DNA from 4 places in the Clostridium chromiireducens genome. Region 1 is predicted to be linked to each of the others. Evidence: a T-box and tRNA genes for the amino acid it is inferred to sense, from the RefSeq annotation. Region 1 holds a T-box; the other regions hold tRNA genes.
What was found. A T-box is a leader RNA that pairs with one kind of tRNA and senses whether it is charged. The one in region 1 lies ahead of leuS (leucine--tRNA ligase), so its partner is inferred to be a tRNA-Leu.
Positions count from the first base shown of each region.

Region 2: it encodes a tRNA-Leu, which carries the amino acid that the T-box ahead of leuS (leucine--tRNA ligase) is inferred to sense. The anticodon was not compared.
Region 3: it encodes a tRNA-Leu, which carries the amino acid that the T-box ahead of leuS (leucine--tRNA ligase) is inferred to sense. The anticodon was not compared.
Region 4: it encodes a tRNA-Leu, which carries the amino acid that the T-box ahead of leuS (leucine--tRNA ligase) is inferred to sense. The anticodon was not compared.

Region 1 is NZ_QXDJ01000001.1:887,900-894,036, forward strand. Features, by position in the region: gene cls (cardiolipin synthase) at 1-1,178, opposite strand, end outside; T-box leader at 1,519-1,733, shown strand; gene leuS (leucine--tRNA ligase) at 1,814-4,264, shown strand; gene D2A34_RS03655 (DEAD/DEAH box helicase family protein) at 4,337-5,845, opposite strand; gene D2A34_RS03660 (response regulator transcription factor) at 6,088-6,137, opposite strand, start outside.
Region 2 is NZ_QXDJ01000002.1:1,044,833-1,050,969, reverse strand. Features, by position in the region: gene D2A34_RS10215 (GGGtGRT protein) at 198-1,199, opposite strand; gene D2A34_RS10210 (iron-sulfur cluster assembly scaffold protein) at 1,225-1,917, opposite strand; tRNA gene D2A34_RS10205 (tRNA-Leu) at 2,289-2,374, shown strand; gene D2A34_RS10200 (RNA-directed DNA polymerase) at 2,834-6,137, opposite strand, start outside.
Region 3 is NZ_QXDJ01000006.1:155,572-161,708, forward strand. Features, by position in the region: gene D2A34_RS21305 (methyl-accepting chemotaxis protein) at 128-2,560, shown strand; tRNA gene D2A34_RS21310 (tRNA-Leu) at 2,631-2,715, shown strand; gene D2A34_RS21315 (HNH endonuclease signature motif containing protein) at 2,848-3,252, opposite strand; gene D2A34_RS21320 (hypothetical protein) at 3,708-4,304, shown strand; gene ispF (2-C-methyl-D-erythritol 2,4-cyclodiphosphate synthase) at 4,422-4,916, opposite strand; gene D2A34_RS21330 (anti-sigma factor domain-containing protein) at 5,318-6,137, shown strand, end outside.
Region 4 is NZ_QXDJ01000002.1:46,797-52,933, forward strand. Features, by position in the region: gene polA (DNA polymerase I) at 1-1,434, shown strand, start outside; gene coaE (dephospho-CoA kinase) at 1,470-2,069, shown strand; gene D2A34_RS05520 (lytic transglycosylase domain-containing protein) at 2,085-2,717, shown strand; tRNA gene D2A34_RS05525 (tRNA-Leu) at 2,820-2,905, shown strand; gene D2A34_RS05530 (YhgE/Pip domain-containing protein) at 3,410-5,707, shown strand; gene D2A34_RS05535 (YhgE/Pip domain-containing protein) at 5,757-6,137, shown strand, end outside.

The DNA of each region.
Region 1 (6,137 bases):
AATCCATTTTGATAACTATATAATTTTACACCCGCTTCGAGTAATTCGCCCACATAAGAACTCGCTGCCCATTGCATAAAGAAATGATCTGGTTTTCCAGGTATTATTATTTGAACATCTATTCCTGATAAAGCAGATATTTTTAGAGCTTCTAATATAGGAGAATCAGGTACTAAATAAGGAGTTTCTATATATAAATTCTTCTTTGCATTATTTATTAGCTTCAAATAGGAATTTCTAATATACTCTTCTTTATGGTCTGGACCACTAGTTACAATTTGTATCCCCACATCTCCTAAATTTTTATTAAACCCTTCTGAATACCTATTGTAGTCATTTATTTCTTCACCAGATGCATGCCCCCAATCAAGCAAAAACCTTTCATTCAAAGCATTAACTGCATCTCCCTCAATTCTCACATGTGTATCTCTCCAAAACCCAAACTCTGGATCCTCATTTATGTATTCTTTACCAACATTAAATCCTCCAACATATCCGTATCTCCCATCAATCACTACTATCTTTCTGTGATTTCTATAGTTTATACGGGTATTTATATGTGGTAAAATTCCCGGAAAGAATAATGAAAATTTTCCGCCAGCCTCTATATATTCTTTAAGTACTTTTTTGGTTAACATGCGTGACCCCATGCTATCTACCAATAATCTGACTTCTAAACCGCTTTTAACTTTTTTAGTTAATTCATCAATTATCTTTTTACCTAAGGTGTCTCCTCTAAAAATATAATATTCTACATGAATGAACTTCTTTGCATTTTTTATATCTTCAATTAATTGTTTAAATTTTTCTTTTCCGTTTACATAAACATTAACTTTATTATTAGTTGTATATTTTGCACCTGAATGGTTAAAGTTTAATCTTCTCAAGTCCGCAAATTTTTCTCCACCATCGTGGCAATGATTACTTAAATTATATTTATCATTTAATTTTTTTCTCTTCTTCTCATCAAACTTTATTTTCTCTTTAAAGATCTTTTGCCTACTTAAGTTCTGCCCAAACAAAATATAAATAATAAATCCAAGACCTGGTAAAATCATTAATATTAGAAGCCACGCCCATGTTGTAGTTGGGTCTTTTCTCTCTATAAAAATTAGTGATAACGAAAAAAGAATATTCAGTACTAATATTATGACTGTCAAGCCTAACAGTATATTCATATAGATTCACTTCCCTCTATATTAAACTCTTATCTATATATGGTATCGTATTAATTAAATTCCTATCTACAATAAAATTTATTACACACATATATCTACTATAAGTATTTTATCATAATAACTGATTCTAGGAAGATAATATTTACTTTTCATCGAACTTAATATCTTTAAATCACTTTAACTTTTAACATATTATAATAATATTATTCCAATATTTAATAAAAAACATCACTAATCCTCCCATAACCTTGCTTGATATCTAACTTATCAAATCACTACCTAAAAAGTCAACTTCTTGACTTTTTTAGATTTTTTAATATATAATATTATTAAAATTTTATATCATGCGATGAATAGGAGTATTAGTAATAGTTATATCTATAAGAGAGCTGTTGGTAGCTGTAAAACAGTGTTATATTATTATGAACTTGCCTAGGAGCTTACTTGTTAAAGCAAGTACGGTAATACCGTTAAAATATTAAGTGAGAAGATTTGATTTATTCTATTTCTTCTAATTAAGAGTGGTACCACGGAAATTGCGCTTTCGTCTCTTTAGTTTAGAGACGGAGGCTTTTTTTAGTTAACAGTTAATATATAACAGCTAACTTATAATGTTAAATTTAAGGAGGATAACAATGGCAAATTACGGAACTAAGATTGATGAAAAATGGCAAAAGTTTTGGGAAGAAAATGAGGTTTATAAATTTAATCCTGAAAATTTAGATAAAAAGCTCTATACTTTAGAAATGTTCTCTTATCCATCAGGAGCTCAACTTCACGCAGGGCACTGGTTTAACTATGGTCCAACTGATTCATGGGCAAGACTTAAAAGAATGCAAGGCTATAATGTATTCCAACCAATGGGCTTTGATGCATTCGGATTGCCAGCTGAAAACTATGCAATAAAAACTGGAATACACCCACAAGATTCTACTTTAAAAAACATAGAAACTATGGAGAAACAATTAAAATCTATGGGGGCTATGTTTAACTGGGAAAATGAAGTAGTTACTTGTCTTCCTGATTATTATAAATGGACTCAATGGTTATTCCTAAAACTTTATGAAAAAGGTTTAGCTTACAGAAAAAAAGCTCCTGTAAATTGGTGTCCATCTTGTAATACAGTTTTAGCTAATGAGCAAGTTGTTGAAGGAACCTGCGAAAGATGCAGCACTGAAGTTATGAAAAAAGACCTTACTCAATGGTTCTTTAAAATAACTGATTACGCTGATGAATTACTTGATAAATTAGATGGTTTAGATTGGCCTGAAAAAACTAAATCTATGCAAAAGCATTGGATTGGAAGATCTTATGGTGCACAAGTTACTTTTAAGGTTAAAGATTCAATTTTAGATTTTGATGTATTCACTACAAGAGTTGATACTTTAAATGGTGTAACTTATGTAGTTTTAGCCCCTGAAAATCAGTTAGTTGATCAACTAACACTTCCAGAATATAAAGAAGCTGTGGAAAGCTATAAAGAAGCTGCTGCTAAACAATCTGACATTGAAAGACAATCAGTTTCAAGAGAAAAAACAGGTGTATTCACTGGATCTTATGCTATAAATCCTATCAATGGAAGAGAAGTTCCTATTTGGATTTCTGATTACGTGTTGGCTACTTATGGTACAGGATGCGTTATGGCTGTTCCTGCTCATGATGAAAGAGATTTTGCTTTTGCAACTAAATTTAATTTACCAATTGAAAGAGTTATAACAAATAAAGATAATACTGATCCAGAGCTTCCATACTGTGAATATGGAATACTTGTTAACTCAGGAAAATTTGATGGATTAACAACTGATGACGCTAAGAAAAAGATTGTTGAAGAATTAGAAAAAGATAAATTAGGTTCAATGAAGGTAAACTTTAGACTAAGAGACTGGTTAGTTTCAAGACAAAGATATTGGGGTGCTCCAATTCCAGTTATATACTGTGATGATTGCGGAATAGTTCCAGTACCAGAAAAGGATCTTCCAGTAAAACTTCCTTATGATGTTGAATTTACTCCAGATGGTAAATCACCATTAAGTAAATCTGAAGATTTTATAAACACTACTTGTCCTGTTTGTGGAGGTCATGCAAAGAGAGAAGCTGATACTTTAGACACTTTTGTATGTTCATCTTTCTACTATTTAAGATATGCAGATAATAAAAATGAAGATGCACCTTTTGATCCTGAAAAGATCAATAAAATACTTCCTGTAGATAAATATGTTGGTGGACCAGAGCATGCCTGTATGCATTTACTATATGCAAGATTTGTAACAAAAGCTTTAAGAGACATGGGATACTTAAACTTTGATGAACCATTCTTAAGCTTAACTCACCAAGGATTGATCTTAGGACCAGATGGACTTAAGATGAGTAAATCAAAGGGAAATACAATTTCTCCTGATGACTACATCAAAGAATATGGCGCTGACGTATTTAGAATGTACTTAATGTTTGGATTTGGGTATACTGAAGGTGGAGCATGGAGTGATGATGGAATAAAATCTGTTGGTAAATTCGTAGATAGAATTGAAAGAATTCTAGAAACATGCCGAAATATAATAAATTCAAATGAAAATACTAAAGATTCTATTGATTCAGCTGAAAAAGAACTAAACTTCTGGAAGCATACAGCAATAAAAGGTGTTACTGAAGATGGCGATAAAATGCAATTTAACACTGCAATAGCAAGGCTTATGGAGCTTACAAATGCTCTTAATAAATATAATCAGGAGAATGTTAAAAATACAAACTTCTTGAAAGAAACTATAACTGATTTTGTAAAACTACTTGCACCATTTGCGCCTCACTTTGCTGAAGAACAATGGAGCTTACTTGGAAATAATTCAACAATCTTTAATGAAAAATGGCCTGAATTTGATCCTTCAGCTTTAGTTAAAGATGAAGTTGAAATCGCAATTCAAATCAATGGTAAAATAAAAGCTAAAATTATGGTAGCTTCTAATTTAGATGAAGAAGGAATAAAAGCTGCTTCATTAGAAAATGAAACTATTAAAGAAAATACTGAAGGTAAAACTATAGTTAAAGTTATCGTAATTAAAGGAAGACTTGTTAATATAGTTGTAAAATAATAGAGTGGCCAATTGGCCACTCTATCATTTTTTATAACTTAAGTTTCTCTTTAAAATATTTTATATTTACTTTTAATTATATAAATTTACTGGATTCCTAGAACCTCTATACTTTTTCACAAGTACTGTTTTAGGAGTATCTGGAAATATCTTAGTTATTGAAGACAACAGACTATTATTTAAATAATCATAATATTCATCTGGCGAATATTCCTTATAAATTTCATTCCACACATTATTTGTTTTATCATATGGTCCATCAAAAACTTGATTAGGGTCACTCATAAGTACAATATTCCGAGCGCATGCCAAAATTAGAGCCCCTGAAAAAATATCTATTTTTTCAGCTTCATCTATAATTACGTAATCAAATAATTTCCAACCATTCATACTCTTTTTAAAGGAATTAATTGACGTTATCACAGCTTTATTTTTTTTAATTGTATCCTCTGAATTATTACCTTCCTCATTTTCTAATATTTCAGCATCTGTTTTCTTACTATATCTTTCATATAGAATTCCTTTTAATATACTTAAAGAATTTTCTTTATGATATATTATTTCATCTTCAATAATATATCGATCCAGCTTATTTTTTAAGCTTTCAATTTCTACATCTAATTCCGATATTTTCAACTGATTATATCTATTAATAAGCAACTTTTTTACATTTTCAAATTTGTTGTTATAGAATCCAAATTCAGAAATACCATATTTAAACAAAAATCTAATCTTATTCAAAAATTTTATGTATTTATCCTTTTTAATGAGCATCGTGTATTCTTCCAACAGTAACATGATTTTATCTGCGCTTTGGACTAATATTGAGGCCGGAAGAGTCATCTTTTTTCCATTATCAGGAATTGAAATCTCATTAAGTAAATTTGCTTTTTCCATTTGTATTAAGGACAGCTTATCCTCATTTTCTAACATTTCTCTCAAAGTATTTTGGATATCTTTAAGTTCTCCTCTTTCCTTATGCAAATTTCTTTTTTCAAATTGGCTTCTTTTTAAAGAAAGCCACTGCTCTATTTTATCTTTACTATAATCACTTTCATTATCAATTATATTATCTATAATAAAATCCATATCAACTTTATTAAGAATTTCAACAAATTTTAAAGCAAAAAAATCGCTCTCAGATATAATTGCAACTGTTTTATCATTTATTACTGCATTTAAAACAATATTTAATATGGCATCTGTACTACTAGATACGGACGATCCCTCAATAATACTGATTTTATTGTCAAAAGCAGTCTGTACTGCTTCTTTTTGACTAAGATTAAATCCGAAAGGAATTATTTTAAAGTTATGATCTTCATCTTTTTCTGCTGGCTTTTTATTTAAGTAATTTGCTAAAACACTATTATGATCTACCTCTTCTATAAATTGAAACGAACTTTTTACTTCGCCATCTTCATTTTCTAACTCCATATGACTTGATAGTTCTTTCAAATATTTAAAAGCTATATTATCATTAAAGTTTTCATTATCTTCTTTTTCACCGCTTATTAATACTTCTTCAGTTTCATCTCTATCTTTATTCTCTTCTTGAGGAATGTCGTTTTTTATATCCAAAGTAATTATACCTCATATCTCGTTTAAATTATTAATATACATATACTACATATATTATCTATTTTATACCAAATCCAACCTTCTGCCAATAGTATTGCTTTAACAATTTTTAATATAACATTTTGCTGTTGCCTCTGTAGAACTATTGCACTTAACTACGGTCACAAGATACTTTACCTGCTTTGGAATAATTTTAGAATCACCTTGCTTCAAATGGACATCATTGCTACTCCTAAAAAATGCTAGGAATTAAACCTATATCCCGTACCCCAAAGAGTCTCAATATAATCGG
Region 2 (6,137 bases), on a different contig from region 1:
TCATATTCTTTACCCCCTACTACCTTTTATTGACCATCCCCCTTCTATAAGCGTACATGTTGAGTTTCCTAATATATTACACGTATAATTAATTATAGTTGTGTATAAAAAAATACACACATCTATAGATATTAAAATCTATTAGATGTGTGTATTTAAATCAATACATTCTAACCTTATTAAGCTAGTATTTTAGCCTATTTAGTAAGAGCTTCTTGAACTGCAACTGCAACTGCAACAGTCATACCAACCATTGGGTTGTTACCTGCTCCGATTAATCCCATCATTTCAACGTGAGCTGGAACTGATGAAGATCCTGCGAATTGTGCATCTGAGTGCATTCTTCCCATAGTATCAGTCATACCATAAGAAGCTGGACCTGCTCCCATGTTATCTGGGTGAAGAGTTCTTCCTGTACCACCACCTGATGCTACTGAGAAGTATTTCTTACCTTGTTCGATACATTCTTTTTTGTATGTTCCAGCAACTGGATGTTGGAATCTTGTTGGGTTAGTTGAGTTACCAGTGATTGATACGTCAACACCTTCCATATGCATGATTGCAACACCTTCTCTAACGTCGTCAGCACCGTAACATCTTACTTTTGCTCTTTCTCCGTCTGAGTATGCTTTTTCTTTAACTACTTTAACTTCTCCAGTGTAGTAGTCAAATTGAGTTTGAACATATGTGAAACCATTGATTCTTGAAATGATGAATGCAGCATCTTTTCCAAGACCGTTTAAGATAACTCTTAATGGTTCTTTTCTTACTCTGTTAGCTTTTTCAGCTATTTTGATAGCACCTTCAGCAGCAGCGAAACTTTCGTGTCCTGCTAAGAATGCGAAACATTTAGTTTCTTCTCTTAAAAGCATAGCTCCTAAGTTTCCGTGTCCTAGACCAACTTTTCTGTCGTCTGCAACAGATCCTGGGATACAAAATGCTTGTAATCCTTCTCCGATTGCTTCAGCAGCATCAGCAGCTTTAACGCAACCTTTCTTTATTGCTATAGCAGCACCTAAAACGTATGCCCATCCAGCGTTTTCGAATGCGATTGGTTGAGTTTCTTTAGCAATTGTATATGCATCCACTCCAACTTCAGCACAAACTGCCTTTGCATCTTCTAGAGTTTTCATTCCGTATTTTTCTAATACTGGAGTGATTTGGTTAATTCTTCTTTCATAACTTTCAAATAATGCCATTTTAAAAATCCTCCTTTACAAATAATTATTTATGTCTTGGGTCTAATAATTCAACAGCGTCAGCAACTCTTCCATATTGACCTTTAGCAGCTTCTAATGCTTCGTTAGCATCCATACCTTTAGCGATACTTTCCATCATTTTTCCTAAGTTAACAAACTTATATCCAATGATTTCTTTGTCTGCATCAACAGCAACATCAGTAACATAACCTTCTGCCATTTCAAGGTATCTTGGTCCTTTAGCTAAAGTTCCGTACATAGTACCAACTTGAGATCTTAACCCTTTTCCTAAATCTTCAAGACCTGCTCCGATAGGTAGTCCATCTTCTGAGAAAGCAGTTTGAGTTCTTCCATAAACGATTTGTAAGAATAATTCTCTCATAGCTGTGTTTATAGCATCACAAACTAAGTCTGTGTTTAATGCTTCTAATATAGTCTTTCCTGGTAATATTTCTGAAGCCATAGCAGCTGAATGAGTCATTCCTGAACATCCAATTGTTTCAACTAACGCCTCTTGGATAATACCACCTTTAACGTTTAATGTTAATTTACAAGCACCTTGTTGTGGCGCACACCAACCTATTCCGTGAGTTAAACCTGATATATCAGTAACTTCTTTAGATTGAACCCATCTTCCTTCTTGAGGAATTGGCGCAGATCCGTGATTAGGACCTTTAGCAAGTACACACATTTCTTCAACTTCTTTTGAATACATCATATATTTTTGCTCCTCCCTAATTAATAGATAATTACAAATATTAAATCTTATTTCTAAGTCTTAAAATTGCAGTTGGGCATAAAATAACCCAGTGGGGCACTTTTCCCTAATCCTATTCTAGCAAATGATTGGACATGCTACAACCTTTATTTAAAAATTTATGCACATTTATCTACTTTTATTTGAAAATCTACACTAGAAAAGAATAAAAATCTTTTATTAGCTTTAATTAGATAAAATACTGTCTAATATTTTTATTATGTATAAACTAATGGATAATGTATGATTATTTTCCACAAAAAATAAAAAATGAAAAATACCTATTGAAATATCTTTTAAGACGTGATACAATAATTTTTGTCAGTTTACGTGCCGCTGTGATGGAATGGCAGACGTGGTGGACTCAAAATCCTCTGGTAGTGATACCGTGCCGGTTCGAGTCCGGCCAGCGGCACCATTTATTTTGGTTGATTGCTGTATTACTTGGTTTAAATACCTTGTAGTACAGCTTTTTTTATGTGTTTCCCACTTCTGCATTTAATCCTGTTTTTCCCATGCTTTAATCACTCAAACCCACTGATAATGCGTATTATAGAGCTTTGTAATATTTTAATAATAATTCCATATTATCTTAACATTTTCCTTTGGGACATCCATCGATTTTAATTAATTTTGTGCTTATGATTACCACTAAGTGTTAATTTAAACCCTATAAAATTTTAATAAACAGTTCAAAATTATATAAAAAACTATTTATAATAAAAAAATTTCAATAAAGAACATATAACATTAATTGGTTACATGTACATTATTGAAATCGTATTATATTAATTTGTATATTACTTCTTTATTTTAGAGCGTAATTATATGAATAATTAGAAGTTTCCTTTTAACAAATAAACAACATTAGTTAAAATTATTTATCTATCCTATATTTAAATATATTTGTTTTATAACTAAAGACTAATATATGAAATTTAGGCATACTTTTATATCTTGCCACTAATATATTTCTTGTATCATCATTTTCAATATTTTCAAAGTAATCCATAAATGAAATACCAACGATTTTTTCGTTAAAAGAATTATAATATTTTCTAACAAATTCTTGAAATAGCCTTCTATCCTTATTATTTTCTATAACTTTTTTAAACAGATAATCATTATAATTAATTTTTGTTCCCATAAATTCTATATCATCTTGGCTATAATTATAGGTTTTTAGAAAGTCCTTAACTTGTTCTTCAAATACATCCGTGTATATGCAATTTATTAATACTATTTTAACTTTTTTGTCTATAAGCTTTTTCAATTCATCTTTCTTTACACTCTGAATATTTTGTGCCTTTTCGCCATTCAGTAACTTAGTCAGATTTTTTTTAAATTGACTTCCACTTATTGCAATATCATTTACTATAACTAATTGATCTATTTTCTTATCAGTATTGATTAAATTATAATCATCTTTAAAGCGTCGTAAATTAATACTATTTCTATCAAATTCCTCTTTAAACTTTCCTAAAATTATTTGATGTAATCCATTATCATCATTCAATTTTTTAAGTGGAAATATACATGTATTTTCTGTATTTATCTTATTAATTATTTCCTCCTTGAAATTTATCAATTCTTCTTCACTCATATATTTATATCTAGAAATAACTTTTAAAACAACATGAAAATATTTCTGCTCTACGTGTTCTAAGAACTTTCCAATTCTTCTTTTGGCTTCATATTCATCAACATCACTTTGATTTTTTATGACTTCAACTGCTTCTCCATAATATTGACAATTTGAAATTGATGTATTTATCTCATAGTTTTCTTTATCAAACTGTCCGCTTTTATTGTCAATTATTTCTAAAATGCGTATGATAACATCAGGTATTTTAAAGATAGTATTTTCAAATTTGTAAGTATATTGGTAATTTATCAATTCAAAAATATCTCTTTCTTCAAATCTTCTAAATAAATTAGTAGAAGCAACCTCGTAATAATTTAATTCATTTATTTTATATTTACTTCCATTGATTTTAATTGATAATGAGTTCGTAATATCCCTTTCTATTTTAATATTTTCTATTTCCATGAGTGCCTCAATATCTTCTTTCCCTATAATATTTAATATTGCCTTTACCTCATCCTCAAAATACTTATTTACATAATTTATTTCATCATAATTCATATTTTTACCTATGGAATTTTGAATAGTTTTTATTAATTCATATAAGTTATCCTGTTTAATTTCTACATTTCCATATAATATAAATTTCTCAAAATCATTCTTATATAATGAGTTATAATATTTAAGCAACTGAATCTCCTTTGAGTAATTTGTGACTTTCTCATTTATCAGAAATTTTCCAATAGCCTGTAATTTACCTAACTCAATTGAATATATATCTTCCCCATACCTTTCAATGCCTTTTGTAATCTCTTCGTCTAATTTTTCCACATATGACATTTGTTCGTAAGCTTTTACAATTACGCTAGGTACAAAATCAATTTTAAAATTTGATATTTTATAAGTTCTTCCTAAATCATATACCTTATCTTCAATTACAGCATCACATAGTGTATCAAGTAATTGTTTTAAAAAATTACTTTCATTATTTATTATATATTTGTCTTTATCAATTACTAATGCCTTATCAAATTTGCTAACATTAATATAAATTTCTTTATTTTTTCTAGTAAATGCTCCTCGCTCAAATATGTTTACATATTTATTTCTAAATTGTGCAGTATTTTTTATACTTACAGTAAAATTAATCGCTTCAAAATAATTCAAATATTCTAATTTTTGTTTAAAATCTAATAGCTCATCTTCTAAATCTAAAATTGCATATGAATATTTTTCATCTTTATACCAAATTTCTTCTTCAATTTCTGTTTTGTAATTGCTTTTACCTACAGTGTTGTTAATAACATCAGTTGTACTTCTAATCATTAATTTATTGACTTTTTGCAACAATATTCTATTATTCAAATATATATTTTTTAGTGCAACTTTTTCTGACGGAAAATATCTTACCTCTGGTTCTAAGCACCATAATAAAAACTTCAATTTCCTTTCTTCTAATATTTTTCTTATATCGGAAATTTTGGAGCTTTTCATATCAAACAAATAAATTATGAAATAGAAAGCACATTCTTTTTCGATATTAGTAACACCAATCTCATTATTCATTCCAATTTCATTAAACGTACTCATAAGAAAACATACTAAAACATCATCTCTTATGTCTTGTCTAAGTATATTAGAATCATATTTATACCAATCATTATATTTTATATCATATTGATATCCATCAAATTTATCTATCAATCTCTTCCAAATGTCTTTTAATTTACTTTCATTGTCTAGAAACAAGGTCATAACGGCAGTGAAATTATATAAATATTGTAATGAACTTTTATCAAACTCATCCCATCTATATTTAGTTATTGAATATATGGTATTTATTAAAATTTCGTTATTATTTATTGATTTAGAGTTTTCTAATATATTATTGAGGATTTTAATTATTTGTGTTACATCGTTATATCTTTGAAGTCTACTTAAAAAGTTTTCCAATAATTTAGAATTCCATTTAATACTTTTAGTATTAGAAACAATATTAATAAAATTTATAAATACAGTATCTAAATTTAAATTAAATTCGCATTCTACACCTGATAGTAGGATAATCCTATATAACTCTTTTAATTCATATGTATTCAACTCTTCTTTGTTATAGAAATCAATAATCTCTTTTATATGCTCATTAGAAATTGCGTCAAGATGTTTACTTAATTCATTTAAAAAATTTCCTCGTGAAAGTCCACTAATTTGGGAGTAATATTTTTTACTCTCATCATAGTACTTAAAAAATACATTTTTATAAAAATGTTTAAACATACTTCCACGACCTACATCTGTCGATATAATATATTCTATTATCTCATCTTTTTTCAGGCATAAATACTGCTCATCAATTAGATGTGTTAAATAAAATGGCAATTGCTTAACATCAAATTCTTCCTTACTTTTTTTCAACATATCATTAACCATTTCAATAGCTTTATCCACTATTATTTGGGGCGTATTTTCATTTATTCCATCTATAAAATACTTAGTAATATCTTGATTTATAATATCATATTTATATTCTGAAACCTTACCAAATAAACATTTTTCATTAAATTCTAATCCTAATTCACCGATTTTATCACTAATC
Region 3 (6,137 bases), on a different contig from region 1:
AAATTCTTGAAAAATATTTTACCTGTTTTAACAATGTTTTAATCTGATTTTAATAAGAAGTTTATCAAGATGGAATAAGATTGAAATATGTAAAGTTGTATTTAGGTATTTATTTCAGGAGGTAGAAATGAATAAGAAAAATAAAAGTATAAAAGTAAAAATTATAATGTTCTTAATACCAATGCTGCTAATAGCATTTATATTGTTATCTGAACTTGGGTATAAATTTGCAAGCAATTCATTAAGGGAAAGTAACTTAAATGTAATGTCGGAAGTAACCAAGACTGCAGCCGGAAGAGCAGATGACCAAATTAAAAGTGAAATTAAGAATCTTGAGATGATTGCAAGCAATCCTATAATTAGTAATGAAGGTATCCCTTTAGAAGAAAAAGTGGAGATTCTTATACCTGCATTAAAAGCAACTGGTCAGCTAGTGATGAGTATTAGTGATAAGAATGGAAAATCAATAGATACATTAGGGAATAAAAAAGAGATAAAAACAACGCAAAGTTTCATGAAATCAATAAAAGGAGATAATGCGATAACTAATCCATATGTGGATCCAATTACTAATAAAAAGGTTATATCATATTCAGTGCCGATTAAAGATTCATCAAGTAATGTTATTGGAGTTATTACATCAGTAAAGGATTGTATGGATTTTTCTACTATAAATAAGGAAACAACTTTCTTAAGAACAGGAAATTCATTAATTGTCGATAGGAATGGAAATTTTATAGTAGCGGAAGATGAAAGTCTTGTGACTGAAAATAAAAACATAACTAATATGACGTCTGATAAAGAATCCTTAGGCGATTTAAATAATATTGGTAAAAGCATGATTATTGGAACCCAATCTGGAGTTGGAAAGTACACTTATGATGGAAAGGTAAGATATATGACATATAGCCCAATAGGAGAGACAGGTCTTTCTATTGGAATCACAGTTGAAGAAAAAGATTTATTAAGTGCACTAGACAGTTTAGGAATGGTTGATGCCATTGTGACAATAATTATGATTTTATTAATATCAGTTATAATAATAGGATTTACTATAAAGATGATAAACAGGCTATTAGGAGCTAAAAATTACGTAGATAGCATAGCAAAAGGGGACTTTTACTCACAGATTGATAAGAAATATACTAAAGTAAATGATGAAATTAGTGAAATATGTACAAGTGTAGGGCAAGCTAAAGAGTCGGTAGGAGTAATGATTAAATCTGTAAGAGATAATGCTAATGTAGTTAGAGACGGTTCACTATCACTAACTGAAGTTGCAGAAAAATTAGCAATTCTTACAGAAGAAATATCTGCATCAATAGGAGAAGTTGCAATCACTACTAGTAAGCAAAGCTCTGAATTTGAAGATATAACAAATAAACTAGCTGAGTTTGGAGATAGGATAAATTTAGTTAAAAATAATGTGCATCTAATTAATCAAGATGTCTCAGTAATAAGCAATAAATCACTAGCAGGTACTAAAGATATCGAGGAATTAAATAGTGGAATTGTAAGTGTTAATAATAGCTTTGAAAGATTTGCGGTTAGTATTGAGTATATACAAGGGGATATGAAAAACGTAAGTGAAGTTATTAACATTATGAACGGAATATCAGAGCAGATAAATCTTTTGGCGTTTAATGCAGCTATTGAGGCAGCCAGTGCAGGAGAAGCAGGAAGAGGATTTAATGTTATAGCACAAGAAGTTAGGAAACTTTCAGATAAGAGTAAAGCATCAGCACAAAATATACATAAGATAATAAATAGACTTGTTAACGTGTTAAATAAAGTTGTAGAAGAATCCAAAAACATGGATAGCGAACTTGAAAATCAAAAAAATAAAATTTATGAGGCGTCGGATTCCTTTTCAGAAATAGCTGAATTGGTTAAAGAAATCACTCCTAAGGTTTCGAGTATAGATAGTGCATTTAAGGATATTAGTCATAATAAGGACTTAATAGTTGAAACAGTTTATGAATTATCGGAAGAAATAAAAAATTCATCAAATTCGCTAGAACAAGTAACAGATTCATCAGTAGAACTTGCAATACTTGCGGAAAAGGTAAATGGAAGTTCAGAGGTTCTATTAGATAAGGCTGAAGATTTAATCAACAAAGTAAGGAAATTTAGGATTGAAAAGGAAGATGATATTCAAGAGAAAACCTTCACTATTGAAGAATTAAATATAATAGAAAAATCTGTTATTGATGAAGAATCAATAGTTGAGAAAACTCCGGAAGTGGTATTAAAAGATTTAGATTATATGAGAGAATCTGATTTACCATTAGAAGAAGAACTAAAAGACTTAATAATTCCTTCAAATGATGAATATATTATTAGATACTCAGCTTATGAGGATATACACTTATCATTAGTAGAAAACTTCGTTGATCTAAGTTTATCTCCTTTAGAAGAATTAGAGGCAGACTTACCACCAACAAAAGATTTTGGTTGGGGGTGTGCAAAAGTAGCAGAACTAAAAAATTATATAAGATATAAAGAGATTAAAGAGTACGAAGATGAGTATGAAGATTTAAGCCGTTATAATATATCGTGAATTAATGATTTAATATAGAGCATAAATTTAACTTGATTTAATATATTGAAAAGATGTATAATATTGGTATGCAGATGTGGCGGAATTGGCAGACGCACTAGACTTAGGATCTAGCGCCTTAGGGTGTAAGGGTTCGACTCCCTTCATCTGCACCAATACACACAGATAACATAATTTATTAATAGTAAATATATAAAGTGAAGCCACTAGCTTATTAATTAAGCTAGTGGCCTTAGTGTTAAAAAATCATAATTATATAGATAACCTATATAATAGAATTGAAAAATTTAATAATTATCTTCAATCAATTTATCTAAAGTTAGGTTAACAATCATTTCCTCAGAATAAGTTTTTTCTCCCATTATTTTGAAGATTACTTCTGATTTTTTATAGCCTTCTTTATATAGTTTTAAATTTTTTGTTATTCGTTTAAGAGTGTTTTTAGGTATATTTAATTCTAGAGCTAATTCCTTAAAAGAGTAATAGTCTTTTTTTAACATTTCATATAACTTAACTTGAAGATCTAGTTTGTATCTAAGATCAACTTCCTTTGATTGATGGGGCCCATATTTTCCTCTATGATGAGATGGACATAAATATTTATAATTTAATTCTATATCAAAGCCGCCTTCACTTCTGTGAACAATATGATGTATATCAGCTTCAGCATTACATATTTCACATAAACACAATGTTTAAATCCTCCTTAGAATTTAACTCATATACCTAGATATATAGAGTATTTAAAAATTTATTTATATTATATTAAATTAGAATTATTAGTTCTCAACTATTGACAGAAATGAAAATAACTCGTATCTTACATCAAAGTATTTAACATGTATTATTATAAAGTAATCAATTGAAAATATCAAATTTAATATATATATATTAAATAATTGAACTATAGGAATAAAAATGAAATTAAGGGATAGTATAGTAATAAGAGATATTGTCTCTTTAAAACAGTACATTAATTTGGAATATAGAGTATTACATACCATATAATATAATGATAGTTAATAATATATTATATCTTATAGATTTTTTATTGGGAAGGTGAGTAGAAGTGAGGGAAAATTATAATTCATTAACTTTTTGGGAAAACGTTATCAGCAAGAATAAGACAATAAGGGGACATATGTTTATGCAGAAACCTCCTACTGAAAGAAGCATTTATTTTCATAGTCTTATGTTTGGAGATAGAAATGGGATAAATAATATATGGGGATACTTCCCTAATTTTCAAAGTATAATTGGATATATCCAATATTCATTTTTACAGGAATCTTTTTATAGATGGATATATGGGAAAGAGAGACTAGTAACTAAAATACCAAGCTTAACTGTTGATAAGATTATACGTGAAGGAGAAAAAGAAAAGAAAATAAATAAGGATACAGCTTTTAATATGAGAAGAGATTATGAATTTGTGCGGAGTTTATGGAATTTGCCATCTAATAGAGCAGAGGAAGAGTTAAAAAAGTTTGTTATAGACTTTAACAAGAAATGGATGGGAGATAACAGAGAATTTATATATTTTAAAATTTTTTGGACCGCTGAGGAATTGGGCGAATTTGTAATTTCATCTACTCTATTAACAGGTACAGAAGAAGAATTAGAAGCTAAGATAAATATGAAAATAGATGAATGGAAAGATATCTGCAAGTGTGCATCAACCGATCCTGTTAAAGGAGAGAAGTTTAGAAAGGTCTTGTGTAAAGACTTAACTGAAGTATTTTAAGGTGTTATTAGGCACCAAATGAGTATCGTATAATCATTTATAATTAATAATAAGAAAATAGAAGAGAAATTATAGCTAATTTTTCTTCTATTTTTATTGAAAATATTTAGTTGATTTTTATTTCAAGATCTTAGAATTTTCGTGATTTTCAACAGAAGCTATGCTTTGAGCAGAAATTCCTAGCAGCTCACCAGTAAATCCGAGGCCTTCTTCAGTTGTAGCTTTAATATTTATACAATCAATATCTATATTAAGAGCCTTTGATATATTTTCTCTCATATTTTCAATGTAAGGAAGCATTTTGGGTTTCTGAGCTATTATTGTGGCATCTATATTATTTACCTTATATCCGGCTTTGAGAATAAGTATTCCGGTTTCTTTAAGTAATTTAATGCTAGAAATACCTTTGAAGCTATTATCCGTATCAGGGAAGTGTCTGCCAATGTCTCCAAGTGCACATGCTCCTAACAAAGAATCCATTATCGCATGAAGAAGAACATCCGCATCTGAATGACCCAATAAACCTTTCTCATACGGGATTTCAACTCCACCTAGTATTAACTTTCTATTCTCAACCAACTTATGCACATCGTATCCTAATCCTACTCTCATATATTCACCTCATTTAATGTTTTTAGTAATGTATATACATTCTAACATAATATAAGGTTTATATAAATTAAATATAATATAGCGTTGGCTGATGTATTAATTAGAAATGCTTTTCTTTTTAGTCATATAGATATCTTTCTTATATTTAGTTCTAGACGTATTTAATTTTTTGAATAATAAATTAACAATTTTATTTAGAATAAACCGCACTAATGTTATTCGATGTTTTTTTATAAAATCTACATATATTACTTTTCCTTTCATAAAATATCTCCCAAATATTGTTTTAAAATTAGAAGCTAGGTAGATAAAACTTTATGGATAAGCATTTTTCTATGCTATAATAACATAGTATGAAGAAGTTATATAAAGGGTTAATATTTTAAAGGGGTGTTAATTTCATGGAAAATATAAACTTTATTAAAGATAAATATATATTTGCTTCCATCCCATCAATGTTATTAGTAGGAGATTCGGCAGAAGATACTAGAAATAGGCAGATAGCCTTATTTCTAAAAGAATTAACTAAATACAATGTTTTGATTAAAGATTTAGTAAACTATAATTTAAAGGAAGTTGATAGGAATATAGCTTTAAATGTTGCACATTACATAATTGAAAATGATGAATTACTTAACATAATAGTCAATAAATTAGATTTGCCTATATCGAGATTGAGTAAATTAACTAAAATTAAATCAGAGTACATAGAAAAGTGGAGGGATTATATCCTAGCTTATTATTTGATATTATCTAATCCAAACTATAGGGGAATACAGGATTATCTGAGAATAGTATTAAGAGAAGATAACAATGGAGGATATGTTAAAAATAACAAACAACAGATATATAAAGGATTAGTAATAAAGTCATCAAAAAAATCTGCATACATAGTAACGTCAAAAGGTGAATTTTTAAGAATAAAAACTAATGATAAAATAAATCCAGGAGATGTATGTGAGGGGAGTTTGAAAAAAACTTTAAAAAATTATAGAATACATATTTCTATCCTTTTATTAATCCTAATAGTGATTGTAAGTGGTATTATTATTGAATATAGAAGAGCTCAAAGTATAGTCGTGATAGAAACTACATCAGTCATTAAGATACATATCAATAAATATAATAAAGTTATATATGCATATTCACCTACGGAGAAGGGGAAAGAACTTATTAATGATGTTAATATGTTAAATAAAGATGTTGATGAGGCTATTGCTG
Region 4 (6,137 bases), on a different contig from region 1:
AAAAATAATATTGAAATAAAAGGCTTTGATTTTGATACTGCCATAGCTGCTTATTTGATTGATTCTTCAAAAAGTAAATACGAAATTTTAGAACTAGTTAATTATTACATCGGAGAAAATCCAAATGAAGAGGATAATAATATTAAAGGAATTCTATGTAGTTATCTTCCAGAAATTTATGAAAAATTAAAAGAGAATCTCCATAAAGAAAATATGGATAAACTTTATTATGAAGTTGAACATCCATTAATTTATGTGCTTTCATTTATGGAGAGCATCGGGTTTAACATAAATAAAGGAATGTTAGATGAATTACAAGTAAAATTTAGAAAAGAAATTGATGAAACACAAAAAGAGATATATAAGTTAGCTGATGAAGAGTTCAATATAAGTTCACCTAAACAATTAGGTAAAATATTATTTGAAAAACTAGATTTACCAGTGTTTAAGAAGACAAAAACAGGTTATTCAACTAATCAAGAAGTCTTGGAAAAGTTAGTTAATAAGCATGAAATAATACCTAAGGTAATGTATTATAGGCAAATAACAAAAATTAATTCAACCTATGTAGAAGGTTTGAAAAATGTAATTGATCAGGATGGACGTATTCACTCTAACTTTAATCAAACTGTAACTACAACAGGTAGATTATCAAGCACAGAGCCTAACTTGCAAAATATTCCTATCAAATATGAAATGGGTAGAGAAATAAGAAAAGTATTTATTCCAATGGAAGAAACTGATATATTAGTTTCTTGTGATTATTCTCAAATCGAATTGAGAGTTCTAGCTCATATTGCAGGTGATGAAAATATGATAGATGCGTTCGAACATCATAGCGATATTCACACAAAGACGGCATCAGAAGTATTTAAAGTACCAGTAGAAGAAGTAACTTCTCTTATGAGGAGTAGGGCAAAGGCAGTAAACTTTGGTATAGTATATGGAATAAGCGCATTTAGTTTAGCAGAAGATTTAAAGATTACCAAAAAAGAGGCTGAAGAGTATATGGCTATTTACTTAGAAAGATATCCTAAAATAAAAGAATATCTAGAAAATGTAGTTAAAGAAGCTGAAGAGAAAGGGTATGTGTTAACAATTTTAAATAGAAGAAGATTTATTCCAGAGATAAAGTCTTCGAATAAAATAGTGAAGGCATTAGGTGATAGATTAGCGATGAACGCTCCTATTCAAGGAAGTGCAGCTGATATAATAAAGCTTGCAATGGTTAATGTTTATAATAAACTAAACGAAAAAAATTTAAAAAGTGAACTAATACTTCAAGTGCACGATGAACTTATTTTAAATGTTAAAAAAGATGAATTCGAGGAAGTTAAAAAATTAGTTGCGCATGAAATGGAAAATGCAATTAGATTAAAGGTTGCACTCGATGTAGATGTTAATTTTGGTGATACATGGTACGATGCTAAATAATGCACTGTATAATTAAAAAGGTGGTTTTTAGATAAATGATTAAAATTGGATTAACAGGTGGAATAGGCACAGGAAAGAGCACTGTTTCTAGTATTTTAAAGAGTGAAGGATTTACGATTATAGATGCAGATACTATAGCTAAAGAAGTACTTGAAAAATATCCGAAAATACTAGAAATGGTCCGTGCGCAATTTGGAGGAGGTTTCTTTGATTGGAGAGGGGAATTTAGAAGGAAAGAATTTGGTAATCATATTTTTAGATTCCCTAAACAAAGAATAAAATACGAAAGTATAATTATGCCTTATATTAAAGAATCAATTAAGGAAAAAATCGAGAGATGCGGACGAAAGGGCGAAAAAATAGTAATAATAGATGCTCCGACTTTAATTGAAAATGATATGCACGGTGAAATGGACTATGTTATACTTGTATATGCTGATAATTCAGTTCAAATTCAAAGAGTTATGAACAGAGATAAATTAACAAAAGTTGAAGCGGTTAGCAGGATAAATTCTCAAATATCAGTTGAAGAAAAAAAAGAGTTTGCAAATATCATTATTGATAATAATGGCGAATTAATTGAAACACAAAAGCAAGTTTATGATTTGATTGATTTTATGAAATTAATATGCTAGATTAAGGAGAAAATAATGAGATTTCTAAAAAAAACCTTTCGTACACTAATATTGTTATTAGTAGTTATAATAGCTATCGGAGTAAGTTCTAGATATATTATAAAAGAGAAGTTTTTTCCTTACAAATATCGAGAGTATGTGGATAAATATAGTATTCAATATAATTTGGACCCATTATTAGTATTAGCAGTAATAAAGACAGAAAGTAAATTTGATGATGATGCTCACTCCCATAAAAATGCGGTAGGGCTCATGCAAATAACTGTTGATACGGGAGAGTGGGCAGCTAAGGAAATGGGATATAGTACATTTTCAAAGGAAGATTTGTATGATGAAGAATACAATATCAAAATGGGATGTTGGTATCTAAAAAGATTAAGTGATACTTTTAATGATTTAGATTTAGCAATTGCAGCTTATAATGCGGGCCCAACTAATGTACAATCTTGGCTTGATAATGAGAAGTATTCTTCAGATGGAAGGAGTATTGATTATATACCTTTCGGAGAAACGAAAAAGTATGTAGATAAAGTTAATACTTACTACAATATATACGAATATCTGTATAACGAAGAAAAAGGATACTTTGATGCAGATAGAATAGTAGAGTTGATTAAAAGTTTTTTTGATGTGCATTTTTTAAGTTAATTATTAGCCTTACAGCTAATAATTAACTTAGGATTATTTTCGAAAACTTACTTGAAATTTTCGAAGAAATGAATTATTATTAAGTAGTTACTTTAATATTTTGCAGGTGTGGTGGAATGGCAGACACGCTATCTTGAGGGGGTAGTGTTCACATGGACGTACGGGTTCAAGTCCCGTCACCTGCACCAAATAGTGGCTCTAAGTGTTGAAAATAATAGAGTCAGGTACGACTTAAAGTCTCGTACGTTCTTTACGGAAGATATCCGGGGACGTGCGAGACTTTTTTTGATGTCTAAAAATTAGAGAACTAACCCAGGGAGACTTAAATATAAAAATTATACATTTTAAGATGATGGTAAATTATGAAGATGATATAAATGGTAATCATAAGAATATATCGATGAGCATTACGAATTAGAAATTTATCATATAAAAAAATAGAAAAAATGACTTTTAGTCATTTTTTGTGATATAATTTATTTATAAAAATAATGTAGATTTTTCTTATATAACTATACATAGGAAAACGATCATATGTCTTCGTTAAGAAACTTTCTGAACAAATGACATGAATTATTTAATATAATCATATATCTAGAGTTGAGCAATTAATAATAAAGATGCTACTATAGATTAAAAAGGTAAATTATATATAAATTAACATTTAGATTATATCAATAGAGGGATAAAGCATGAAGAATATAATAAAAATTTTTAAAAGAGATATTAAGAATATATTTACTAATTGGATAGCAACAGTTGTAGTAGTGGCTTTAATGATAATTCCTTCTTTATATTCTTTAATAAATATAAAAGCATCATGGGATCCATATTCTAATACTAATGGCATACTAGTAGCGGTTATTAATGAGGATAAAGGTACAGTATACAAAGAACATGATATCAATTTGGGTAATGAGCTTGTTGATAAGCTTAAAGATAATGATAAATTAGGATGGGTGTTTGTGGATAAACAAACTGCTCAAGAAGGTTTAATCATGGAAAAGTATTATGCAACTATAGAAATACCAGAGGATTTTTCTGAAGATGTTGCAACAATAGTTAAAAAGGATGTTGTAAAGCCTAAATTAATATATACAGTTAATGAAAAGAAAAATGTAATAGCATCTAAAATAACTGATGCTGGTGTTAAAACTGTGAAAAAGCAATTAGATCAAAATATAGCAAAGACTATTTCGGGAATAATGTTTAGGTTATTTGATGAAGTTGGAATAGACATAGATAATAATAGATCTGAACTTAGAAATATAATGGATTATGTTTATAAGTTAGATGAAGATATGCCAGAGCTTGAAAAAGTATTAGATGAAGCGATTAATGGGACAATAAGTATGTCAGAGTTAATAAATAAAACAAATGAACTTATACCTACAGTCGCAGATACTATTGACGGGACTTCAGATTTTTTGAATAACACTCAAGATTACTTAGATGAAACTCAAGGTGACATACGAAATGATTCGCCGTTAATTAAGGAGGACTTAGTTAATGCAGAAAATGCTCTTGATATAGCAAGTATCGAGCTTGGAAATATTGATGATAAAATATTACCAGAGGTTCAGAAAAAGACATTATTACAAGCATTAGATACAGCTAATGCTACAAAGATAACGGTTGATGATGCGAAATCTAAACTCAAGAATATAAGAAAGGTAATTGATAAAGTCAACAAGGTTCAAATTCCTAAGCCATTGATTGGTACAGCTATACAAGGTTCAGAAGAGATAAATAAAATTCAAGAAAGTATTGATAAGCAATCCAAGACCTTAGAAAATGTACAAGGTGTATTAAAAGAAGAGAGTAAGCGAATTTCTAAGATTATAGATAGATTAGATACTGTAAATGAAAATCTTGATAGACTTATTAATAGATTTAATGAAGATCTTGATAAGCTTGGTAATGGTGAGAAGTTACTAGATACTCAAGAATTTACTGATACAAGAAAAATATTAGACGATGCACACACTTTAGTTGCAGATATTATAGATAATTATGATTCTGAAATTATACCAACAATTGATAAGAGTTTTGATTCAATAAGAGAAATTTTGGATAATGGACTAAATTTATCGGCACAAGGAAAGAATATATTACCTGACATTCAAGAGATGCTAGATGCATTTAAGAATACTGCAGAGCTATCTAATGATGAATTAAATAAGCTAAAAGATAAATTTCCAGATATTAAGGATAATGTTCATGAATTAGCACAAAGGCTGAAAAAGATAGATAATAAAGAGGATATCGATGAACTATTAGATATGATAACTAATGATTGGGATGCTCAAAGCGACTTTCTATCCAGCCCAGTAGAAATTGAAGATAATAGATTATTTCCATGGCCTAATTATGGTTCAACAGTGACACCGTTCTATACTGTTTTATCCTTATGGATTGGTGGATATTTACTTTCAGTATTACTTGGAACAGAATCCCATCCAGTGGAGGAAGGCAAAGAACTAAAGAATTATGAGAAGTATTTTGGAAGATTGGCGCTATTCTTATTTATAGGTATAGGACAAGCAATAGTGGCAAGTTTAGGAGCATTGCTTATACTGCATTCTTATGCAGTTCATCCTGTAATGTTTGTGTTCTATAGTATATTTATAAGCATTGTATTTAACTGCATAATTTATACTGCTGTAAGTCTTTTTGGATACGGAGGTATAATATTAGGAGTAGTATTACTAGTAATACAGGTTGCTGGTACTAGTGGTAATTTCCCGATAGAAGTTAATCCAATAGGGTTTCAAGAGTTATTTCCATTTCTTCCTTTTACTTATGCAATTAGCGGGGTAAGGCAGATAATGGCAGGGATAATATATTCCATATTACTTAGAGATAGTGGTATATTATGTATATTTATGATTGTATCAATTGTTAGTGGCATTTTGTTCAAAGAAACGATGGATGCAAAAAGAAAAGATATAGTTAATAAATTAAAAGAAAGTTCTATAATGAGTAGTTAAGGCACAATCAAAAAAATAATTTATATTGTGATTATCAGGGGAATTAATTATGAATAACATATTTAGAATTTACAAAAGAGATATTAATAGAATACGTACTAACTGGGTAGCGAGACTTATGATTATAGTAATTATAATTATTCCATCCATGTACTCATTAATAAATATAAAAGCTTCATGGGACCCGTATTCGAATACAAGTGGAATTAAAATTGCAGTTGTTAATGAAGACAAGGGAACTGTTTTTAAGGAGCGAGATATTAACTTAGGAGAAGAACTAGTTGATAAACTTAAGGATAATGACAAGCTAGGATGGGTTTTTACAGATAAAGAAAGTGCAAAGAAGGATTTATTATTAGAAAAGTATTACGCAACAATAGAAATACCAGAAAATTTTTCTAAGGATGCAACAACGCTGGTTGAAAAAAAT